DNA from 3 places in the Paenibacillus sp. LX16 genome. Region 3 is predicted to be linked to each of the others. Evidence: riboswitches for the same ligand, from Rfam matches in the RefSeq annotation. Region 3 holds a riboswitch; each other region holds the start of a gene.
The links. A riboswitch is a leader RNA that binds a small molecule or an ion and turns the genes downstream of it on or off. The one in region 3 is predicted to bind glycine.
Positions count from the first base shown of each region.

Region 1: linked by a shared signal. The riboswitch ahead of gcvT (glycine cleavage system aminomethyltransferase GcvT) and the one ahead of sdaAB (L-serine ammonia-lyase, iron-sulfur-dependent subunit beta) in region 3 are both predicted to bind glycine.
Region 2: linked by a shared signal. The riboswitch ahead of T3H97_RS19970 (alanine/glycine:cation symporter family protein) and the one ahead of sdaAB (L-serine ammonia-lyase, iron-sulfur-dependent subunit beta) in region 3 are both predicted to bind glycine.

Region 1 is NZ_CP141152.1:4,297,023-4,300,301, reverse strand. It holds gene gcvPA (aminomethyl-transferring glycine dehydrogenase subunit GcvPA) at 1-659, opposite strand, end outside; gene gcvT (glycine cleavage system aminomethyltransferase GcvT) at 786-1,886, opposite strand; glycine riboswitch at 2,063-2,162, opposite strand; gene gcvH (glycine cleavage system protein GcvH) at 2,557-2,949, shown strand.
Region 2 is NZ_CP141152.1:4,470,086-4,473,364, forward strand. It holds gene T3H97_RS19965 (iron-containing alcohol dehydrogenase) at 1-320, shown strand, start outside; gene T3H97_RS19970 (alanine/glycine:cation symporter family protein) at 378-1,796, opposite strand; glycine riboswitch at 1,956-2,050, opposite strand; glycine riboswitch at 2,069-2,145, opposite strand; gene T3H97_RS19975 (glycoside hydrolase family 1 protein) at 2,313-3,279, opposite strand, start outside.
Region 3 is NZ_CP141152.1:438,907-442,185, reverse strand. It holds gene T3H97_RS01990 (DUF6359 domain-containing protein) at 1-860, opposite strand, end outside; glycine riboswitch at 1,198-1,313, shown strand; gene sdaAB (L-serine ammonia-lyase, iron-sulfur-dependent subunit beta) at 1,525-2,214, shown strand; gene sdaAA (L-serine ammonia-lyase, iron-sulfur-dependent, subunit alpha) at 2,204-3,103, shown strand; gene T3H97_RS01975 (Ig-like domain-containing protein) at 3,175-3,279, opposite strand, start outside.

The DNA of each region.
Region 1 (3,279 bases), 2.0 Mb from region 3:
GCTCCAAAAAAGTTGGGGCTTTGGACCAAAACAGCCGCGGTCTGTTCCGATACGGCCGCCGCTAACGCATCAGCATCCGTTACGCCGTCCGAACAGCCGATCTCCACGATGTCCAAATCCAATCCGCGTGCATAGGCTGCCAATACCTGACGTGCCTCTGGATGGACGGACCTCGATACGATAAGCTGTTTACGGCGGGTAGCTGCGGCGGACAGTGAGCCCGCTTCCGCCAGTGCAGTCGCTCCGTCGTACATGCTGGCATTAGCTACAGCCATGCCCGTCAATTCGCAAATATACGACTGAAATTCGAAAATGGCTTGTAGCTCGCCTTGGCTTACTTCCGGCTGATAGGGGGTGTAGGCTGTATAGAATTCCGAGCGTGAAGTGATGTGCTGGATGACGGACGGAATATGATGATCATAAATTCCTGCGCCAAGGAAGCTGGCATGTGTGTCTGTATTGGCGTTGTGTCTGGCCAGCTCGGCCAAGTGGCGGGTCAAGGCTTTCTCATCGAGTCGAGAAGAAAGAGGGAGTTCCCCTTGATATCGAATGGCCTCTGGAATGTCACTGAACAAATCATCAATGGATGATACACCGACCACACGTAGCATTTCGGTTTGATCCTGCTCAGTCATAGGGAGATAACGATGCTGCTTCATAGGTTCTGGCTCCTTTCGAAAAGCAAAATTTTAAATCGTAAATTAGCTAATAAAAAAGTGTGAGATGAGAAACCCGGAAGTTCATATCTGACATGTTTGCTTTATTGAAATGAAGAGAGTTTAAGATCAGCGCGGGCGTTTATAAAAGGGTGCTGCCACCACCTCGGCACGCAGGCGTTTGCCACGAATCTCAACCTCCAGCGGTGTGGAGAGGACGCTAAAACGACTGTCCACCAAGGCGAGGCCCAGATTACGCTTCAAGGTGGGCGACTGAGTTCCCGTTGTGACCTCACCGATGCGTTGTCCTTCTGCGAATACCGGATAATGGGCGCGTGGGATACCGCGATCAATCATTTCCAGCCCGATCAATTTGCGAGGAATCCCTTGATCTTTCTGACGTTGCAGTGCTTCTCTACCGATAAAATCTCCTTTATTCAGCTTGACGAAGTACCCTAGACCGGCTTCAAGTGGTGAAATCGTGGCAGATAACTCCTGTCCGTACAGCGGCAACCGTGCCTCAAAGCGTAGGGTATCCCGAGCACCAAGTCCAGCGGGAATCAGCCCATACGACTCACCGAAACGAAGCAAACTCTCCCATACGGCTGGTGCTTCCGCGGCAGGTACGTAAAATTCAAAACCGTCTTCGCCCGTATATCCGGTTCGTGAGACGAGAGCTTTTGCTCCGAACAATGGCACGTCCTCATGGAAGCGGAAAGATGCCAGATTCGTAATGTCCGTATCTGCCACGGCTGCGGCAATTCGTACTGCTTCTGGTCCTTGCAACGCCAGCAATGCTATCGCATCAGACACATTCTCCATGTGAACGGATGCAGGCATATGGCGAATGAGCCAATCCCAATCCTTATCGATGTTAGAGGCGTTCACTACGAGCATGTAGCGTTCTGGTCCTTTGCAGTAAACAAGTAGGTCGTCTACTACACCTCCATCGGGGTAACACAGGAGTGAATATTGTGCCTGACCTGCTTCCAACTGGCTGACATCATTCGTGGTCACCCTTTGCAGAAAAGCTTCGGCCTCTTTGCCTTCAACCAAAAACTCGCCCATATGCGATACATCGAATAAACCCGCACGTTGGCGGACGGCCTCATGCTCCTTTTGAATGCCGCTAAACTGAACGGGGAGCTCCCAGCCGCCAAAGTCAATACAACGAACCCCAGACTGCGTCCCGTAGGACGAATATAGCGGTGTTCTTCGCAAATTAGTCATTTTTCCACTCCTATCCGGTGTGATCGGCTAAACAAAAAAGACAGGCCGAAAAAAACGTATAGACAGCAGTCTATACTCTTTTTTCAGCTCTGTCCTTGATACCAGAAAGTTACCCCGGTATGTACCGGGTTTCCTCTTGGGTGATCCGCTCCAATAGCGAATGCTCTCCAGAGATGCGTCCGGCAGAGGTCCTTTTGCCTGAGAGATTCACCTGCAAATGCAGGCTTACTCCTTCGGCGCTACCTTCGGGATCTGCGGTATATTACCTGGCTGTGCAGATAACAACTTGATCCGATTCGCGTGCACAACTGTCTCACAAGCGGCAACAGCTATGCGAATCTTTTTGGCAGTCTCTCCCTCTGCGTTCATCCGCGTTTGCAGTTGTCGGGGTGTTTCCCAAAGTATTTGCTATAACCCATTAATACGCAAATTCATTCAAAATGTCAATAAAAATGTCATCGAAAACAATAGAAAAAACATTTAATATATAAATAAGGATATGTAAGCGTTTGTTATAAGCTATCATATTTTTATATAGTACGCTATATGAGGTGATATGAAGTATTTTTGTTAGTATTATTGACATGAGTGTTCTTGTTGTCATAATCTTAACCTGTCTAATACAGGTGAGCAAAAGCGATTTTATTCATATGGAAGTGAGGGGAACAGGATGGGTGAAGTGAAGCAGCAACTTTGGTATACAGACGAACATGAGTGGGTTCAGCGTACAGAGAATGGGACGGTGCGGGTTGGTATTACGGACTTTGCACAGCATCAACTGGGTGATATTGTTTTTGTAGAATTACCTGAGGTGGGAGTAACGATTGAGCAGGGAGCGGAGATCGGTACGATTGAATCGGTGAAGACGGTATCCGACCTTTTTGCTCCGGTGACGGGAAACGTATTAAAGGTGAATGAAGCGCTGGAAAGTACGCCTGAACTAGTAAATGAATCTCCCTATGAAAAAGGTTGGATGATCGAAGTAGAGATGGGCAAAGATGTGGAGGAAACATTGGGCAAGCTACTGTCTGCGGATCAGTATGAGAAGTTGATTTCGGAGTAATAATGGGGCAATACAGCATGAAAAAAGAGCGTGTTATTCTGAATTTTTTATATTGATTTTCAATTGAATAAGAGCATCGTTAGTTCGCTCGTTTTTTGTATAAAATAGTCGCTATGATCTGCCATAGCGGCTATTTTTTTGTTGTCATTTTGGAAGCGTAATTACGTGTTTTACTCTGGCACAGAAGGTGGTTCCCTATAAGTTTGTGCAGATTTAAATCCCTGTTTTTTCGACTAATTTCTATAGCTACAGGTCATATTAAGAAGAATTATGCAGGTATAATACCTTCCCGGATAATTTAAATTTAAATGTTGTCATCAACGTTCATGA
Region 2 (3,279 bases), 1.8 Mb from region 3:
TGGCGATCCTATTCCCCAACTGGATGAGACATACGGTGGATCAGGATGCTGCACGCATGAAACGGCTGATGCTCAGCATGTTTGACTTAGACACCGTAGGTAAAACAGATAGAGAAATCGCCCTGGAAGGTATTGATCGTCTAAGTGCATTCTGGACAAGTCTCGGTGCCCCTTCCACACTGGCCGATTACAATATTAATGATGAGCAATTGGAGAAAATCGCAACCATTGCATCCCGTGAAATGGAGCATGGAGGTTTCGGTAATTATCAAAAGCTGAATCAGGAAGATATTTTAGCTATTTTGCGTGCATCGTTATAACATTCAAAAGGGAGTGTCCTCAAGCCTGTGATGGCTGAAGACACTCCCTTTTAGTATTTATGAATTAACCGTTTGTCCTTTTTCTTCTACTTGGATAGCAGCCCCTACATTGGTACCTGTAAGAATGCCCTTTTTCTTATTAGGATACAGGGAGTCCATATAGGTTCTGGTTTCTGCAACTACAATGCCTGACAAGCCGAGCAGTGCAATCAGGTTCGGGAAAGCCATCATTGCGTTAAAGATATCTGCCAGTAGCCAAATCGCATCCAGTTTAATGAACGCGCCCCCAGCAACCAGTACGATGAACAGATAACGGTATGGCTTAATCCACTTAACCCCAAGCAAATATTCGACACAGCGTTCCCCGTAATAATTCCAGCCGAGCATAGTGGTGAACGCGAACATAATCAGAATGATTGTAAGCAGTTCTGCCCCCAGCGGGAATGCGCTGGAAAATGCTTGCTGAGTCATCAGGCCCGCATCGGTAGGCCCGCTCCACACACCGCTAACCAGTAGCGTCAACCCGGTCATCACACAAATAACCATTGTATCAATAAACACGCCTGTCATGGAAATTAGCCCTTGCTCCGCAGGCCATTTGGTTTTGGCAGCTGCGGCTGCAATCGGTGCGCTCCCCAATCCGGCCTCATTGGCAAAAATACCTCTGGCTACCCCACTTCGCATCGCCAGCATAATCGTAGCTCCGGCAAACCCGCCTGTTGCAGATGTAGTTGAAAATGCCGAATGGAGCACCAGCGCGATTGCGGCAGGAAGTTGGTCAGCAAACCGAATCAGTACGATGAGACAAATCAGTACGTACAAGCCTGTTTTAAAAGGAACGACCTTCGTCGATACCTTGGCAATACTTTTGAGTCCTCCAATAGTAACCAGTCCTGTGAGGATAGCAATAATCAGTGCCGTTACAATGGGCGGAACACCAAAACTGTTTTCAGTCGAAGATACAATCGCTTTGACCTGCGGAAACGTTCCAATCCCGAACAACGCTACCAGCATGCCCGAAAAAGCAAACAGCATCGCCAGCGGTTTAAAACGGCGTCCCAGACCTTTCTCAATATAATACATCGGGCCGCCGGAAAATTGTCCATTCCGATCCTTCACCCGGTATTTTACCGCAAGTACACCTTCCGCATATTTCGTCGCCATCCCAAAAAAGGCTGCAACGACCATCCAGAACAAGGCACCCGGCCCGCCCAGCTTAATGGCTGTCGCTACGCCGACAATACTTCCTGTGCCAACTGTAGCCGCCAACGCTGTACTCAAAGCCGCAAAACTACTTACATCCCCGCTGCCTTCATTCGGGGCCTTACCGATCAGCTTGATCGCCAGGGGCAGGCGGAATACCTGCAGCATCTTCAAACGTATGGTCAGCCACAACCCCGTTCCCATGACAAGAATGATGAGAGGCGCCCCCCATATCCAGCTACTAATCGCTTCTAACACATGTACCAAATTCATTTCAACCCGCTCCTCCAGCATATTAGAAAACAAAAAAGAGTCAAATCCGCTGATTCGACTCCTGGAGAGGTTAAAGGCACGAAAAAATACAACCATCTTGCGCAGGTTTCTGCCTCTAATAGCTTATAAAAAAGCCTAGGGCATTCCCTGTCACAGGTTATTCGCGTCTCTGTCCTTTTGCCTGAGAGTTTAAGCAGATGTTCTCTGCGGTGCACCTTCGGCGCCCAATTAAGGGTCTCTCCAGAGTTCTGTCCGTTTACGGTCCCCGCTTGTTGCTGTAATCAGCCTAAGCACCTGAGAGTTTTGCCCCTTCGGTCGGAACTTTCGTTCCATCTCCCGCAAACATCAACCAGACATATGAAATTTTTATTTATTATACAGAAAACTTTCAGCTTATTACAAGTGAAAAGTTTGTGAAGCCCTCTGAAATACTATTATTATTCTATCAAAAAAGCGGGTACAGCAGATTGCATCCTTAGGATGTCCTCTGCTATACCCGCCCGAGATGATATGGAATTACAATTCTTCACCATTGGTTGCTATCACATTTTTATACCAGTTAAAGGAGTCTTTTTTGGAGCGTTTGAGCGTTCCGTTACCGTCATCATCCAGATCGACGTAAATAAATCCGTAGCGCTTGGACATTTCGGAAGTAGACATGCTCACAAGGTCGATAGGGCCCCAGCTGGTGTAACCAATCAGATCAACACCGTCTGCAATCGCTTCCTTCATTTGGGCAATATGCTGACGCAAGTAATCAATGCGATACGTGTCATGCACAGAGCCGTCTTCTTCCACCTTATCATATGCACCCAAGCCATTTTCCACGATGAACAGCGGCTTTTGATAGCGGTCATAAAACGTATTCAGCGTAATACGCAGGCCGATCGGATCGATCTGCCATCCCCAGTCGGAGGACTGAAGATACGGATTTTTCACGCCGCCAATCAGGTTTCCTGCTGCTTTCTCGCCTTCTGGACCTGCAGATACGGTCAAGGTCATATAGTAGCTGAATGAGATAAAATCGACCGTGTTATTTTTCAATATTTCGGCATCGCCTGGTTCTGTCTGTATCACAACATTATTTTCTTCAAAATAACGATTCATGTAGTTGGAGTATTCCCCACGGGCATGCACATCCGTAAAGAACAGGTTCATCTGATTTTCATGCTGGGCTTTCAGTATATCCTCTGGGTTACACGTATGTGGATAGCTTTCTATACGTGCCAGCATACAGCCAATCTGAGCGCCTGGGATGATCTCATGTCCCCGTTTGGTCGCCAGTGCACTAGCTACAAATTGATGATGCAATGCTTGATATATCGCTTGTTGTTTGTTTTCTACACGGTCAATAACCACACCCCCACCGGTGAACGGACTCATGGTCATTACATTGATTTCATTAAAGGTCAGCCAGTATTTTACTTTATCCTTATAACGTGTAAATACCGTTTCGGCATAATTTACGTAATGCTGTATAACT
Region 3 (3,279 bases):
ACTTCGGAGGAATCCCAACGGTTTTTGTTACGGTCCGCATTATAATGATCGGAGATGAAGAATACGCTTCCCCCGTTATTCACGTATTGCAGTAGGGCAGCCTGCTCGGATGCCTTAAAGGCAACATTCGCTTCACCAATAATGAACACATCATATTGGCGCAACTTGTCATATGTTATGGCCTGCTCTCCATAAGTAAAAGGAATGGGACGATTCAATTGGTCTACCGTAAAGCCTACATTACGCAGTCCATTGGCAAAGTCGGAGAAGGCGCCTTCAATGACCCAATCTGCTGCACCAGCGGTCTGTGCGTGCGTATTATCGAACAGCACCTTTTTGCCTTTTCCATCCGGCAGTGTAGTACCGGGTTGACCCGGGTTGCCAGGTTCACCTGGTTCCCCCGGCTCGCTTCCGCTCACCAGTTCAACAGCGCTTGGGCTTTTTACTCCGCCAAAATTATTGTAGGCGCCGAGTGTACCCGTCACACGAATTTTGCTGCCGATCAGCTCAGGATGGCCTGATAACCCATATTGCCCTCTGTACGCTGAAGTCAGCTGTACATCCAATAGATTAGACGTATTACGTTCATTTGCTTGGTCGGCAATCAGTACGTTAAAATCATTCGCGAACGGAGAAGAAAAGTTAGCCGTTTTCGATCCGGTAGCATGTCCGACGATGTAGCCTTCCACCGTCACCGTACCTCCACTGCTTTGGCCCTGAAGTGCTTCGGCTACTGTCAATGCTCCCTCTGCCTTGACCTGACCGAATGGAACGAAGATCCCGATCAGCAGTGATACGATTGCTGCTAGATGTAGTATCCCTTTTAAGCGTGAACCTGTGAACCGCAAGCCTTTTACCATACGTCAATATCCCTCCTATGTTTTCCATAAATGTACTTGTCCTTTATCAGATTAGCCGCCAATCTTCTAATTCCTTCCTGATTTCATCCATAATTATGTAAATTTTAATCTTTTTTATTGGAAACGCACCTGTTTCAGGATTTTGCAAAATTCGATTCCAGTCGCTCCAAAGCGCAATATCTAGACGAACTAGGCCATTTCGATCTATATATTGTTCATTAGAAGTCGCTTATTGGGTTTTTGCAAAATCCTCGTTTATGTAAAAATTGAACCCTGTGATTGACACCGAGCACGGCATACATTACCCTAAGAAAGACATGTAGAACGGTATACGCGAATGAAGATGACGGGAGAGTCTGTCCAGGGAGCCTACACTCTGGCGGCACCGAAGGAGCAAGACGCCAGCACCCGGCTGGCGGATAATCTCTCAGGTCCATGTATCGTCATCTGACGCAACTCTGGAGAGAGCGCAAGCCACCCAAGGGGTAAGGCGGTAAGAACACCGCACGAAACTCTCAGGTAACGAGGACAGAGATAAGGGAAACTTCCTTATCCTGTCCTTTTTTGTGCTCACATTGTGCGTCAGCATTAGGAACCGTCATAACCGCGCAAAGACGCGGAGATACCATATAGTATGGTATTAGAACATACAGGGGGCCACACCATGCGTTTCAAAGATGTATTTTCTATTATCGGCCCGGCCATGACCGGACCTTCCAGTTCACACACCGCAGGCGCGGTGCGACTCGCACGCGTTGCCCGGCACTGGCTCGGGGCGCAGCCTGACCGTGCCCGCATGACATTATACGGCTCCTTTGCTGATACGTATAAAGGACACGGTACAGATCTGGCGCTCATCGCAGGACTGCTTAATTACGATACGGACGATCACCGGATTCCCGATGCCGAGCAATGGGCCGAACAAGCCGGGATGGCCGTGGAATTCGCCGTCAGCGGACTCCCCGCCCCTCATCCGAACACTGTCCGTTTCGAGCTGTGGAAGGGCGAGGATCAGCGCACACTGTTGGGCTCCTCCATCGGCGGCGGCAGCATCCATGTCCAGCAGCTCAACGAATTCCGGGTCAATCTGACCGGGGAACTGCCTACGCTGGTGCTTCTCCACTCAGATAAGCCCGGTACATTGGGCGCGATAACTTCAGCGCTGGGCTTGGCTCACATTAACATTGCCTATATGCACGTAGATCGCAAAGGCCGGGATGGTGAAGCACTCACCGCCATTGAAACGGACAGTTCTGCTCCAGCTGAACTGATTGCGGAACTGCGTTCTTTACCTCATATGTATGAAATTAAGATGATTAATTTGAAAAAAGGAGCTGAATCCGATGCGGTTTAGCCATCTGCATGAAATCAGCGCTTTATGCGCTGAAGAATCCACCACGATTGGCCGCTTGATGATTGAAGAGCAGGTACAAGAAACGAATACAACGGAGGAAGAAGTCTTTCGCCAAATGTCTGATTATTATGAAGTCATGAAGGAAGCCGTTCATCGCGGTCAGACACAAGACACCGTATCCCGCAGTGGATTGACGGGCGGTGATGGCAAGCGCCTAGCGGAGTATCTGCGGGCAGGGGAAACCTGCTCCGGTGATGCCTCCGCGCTCGCCATGGCTTATGCCCTCTCTGTGTCGGAGGTTAATGCATCCATGGGTCGCATTGTCGCCACGCCTACCGCAGGCTCATGTGGGGTTATCCCTGGTGTATTCATCAGTGCGCAGGAGCGGTTCGGCTGGGATGATGAGCATATGGTGCACGGCCTATTCGCCGCTGGAGCCATTGGCTACGTGATCGCCAACAACTCATTCATTTCTGGCGCGGAGGGAGGGTGTCAGGCTGAGATTGGCTCAGCTATCGGGATGGCCGCTGGTGCTATGGTCGAGTTGCGCGGTGGTACGCCTGAACAGGCTGTTCACGCCGTGGGCCTCGCTCTTAAGAACACGCTCGGCCTGATTTGTGACCCCGTCGCCGGACTCGTGGAGATTCCGTGCATCGTGCGCAACGGGCTGGGAGCCGTGACTGCGCTTGCCGCAGCGGACATGGCTTTGGCGGGTGTGCGCAGCGCTATTCCGTCTGACGAAGTCATTGACGTAATGCTTGAAGTCGGCAGTGCGATGCCGTCGAAGCATCGCGAGACCGCCAAAGGCGGGTTGGCCCAGACGCCGACTGGCAAGCGTTTGACCGAATCACTTACACGCAACACACCGACCAAGAAGGATAAGTCATGATTTATAAGCGGTAGCCTCCTTAAAATAAAAGAGCAAGCATGTCGTCCTTGGACGTATGCTTGCTCTCTTTTTTACTGAACGGTTACCTGTACCTTCGTCATTTTCCCTGCATATTTCACAGTAATTACAGCTTTGCCCTTGCCCTGTGCCTTAATGTTACCGTCTTTGACGGTCGC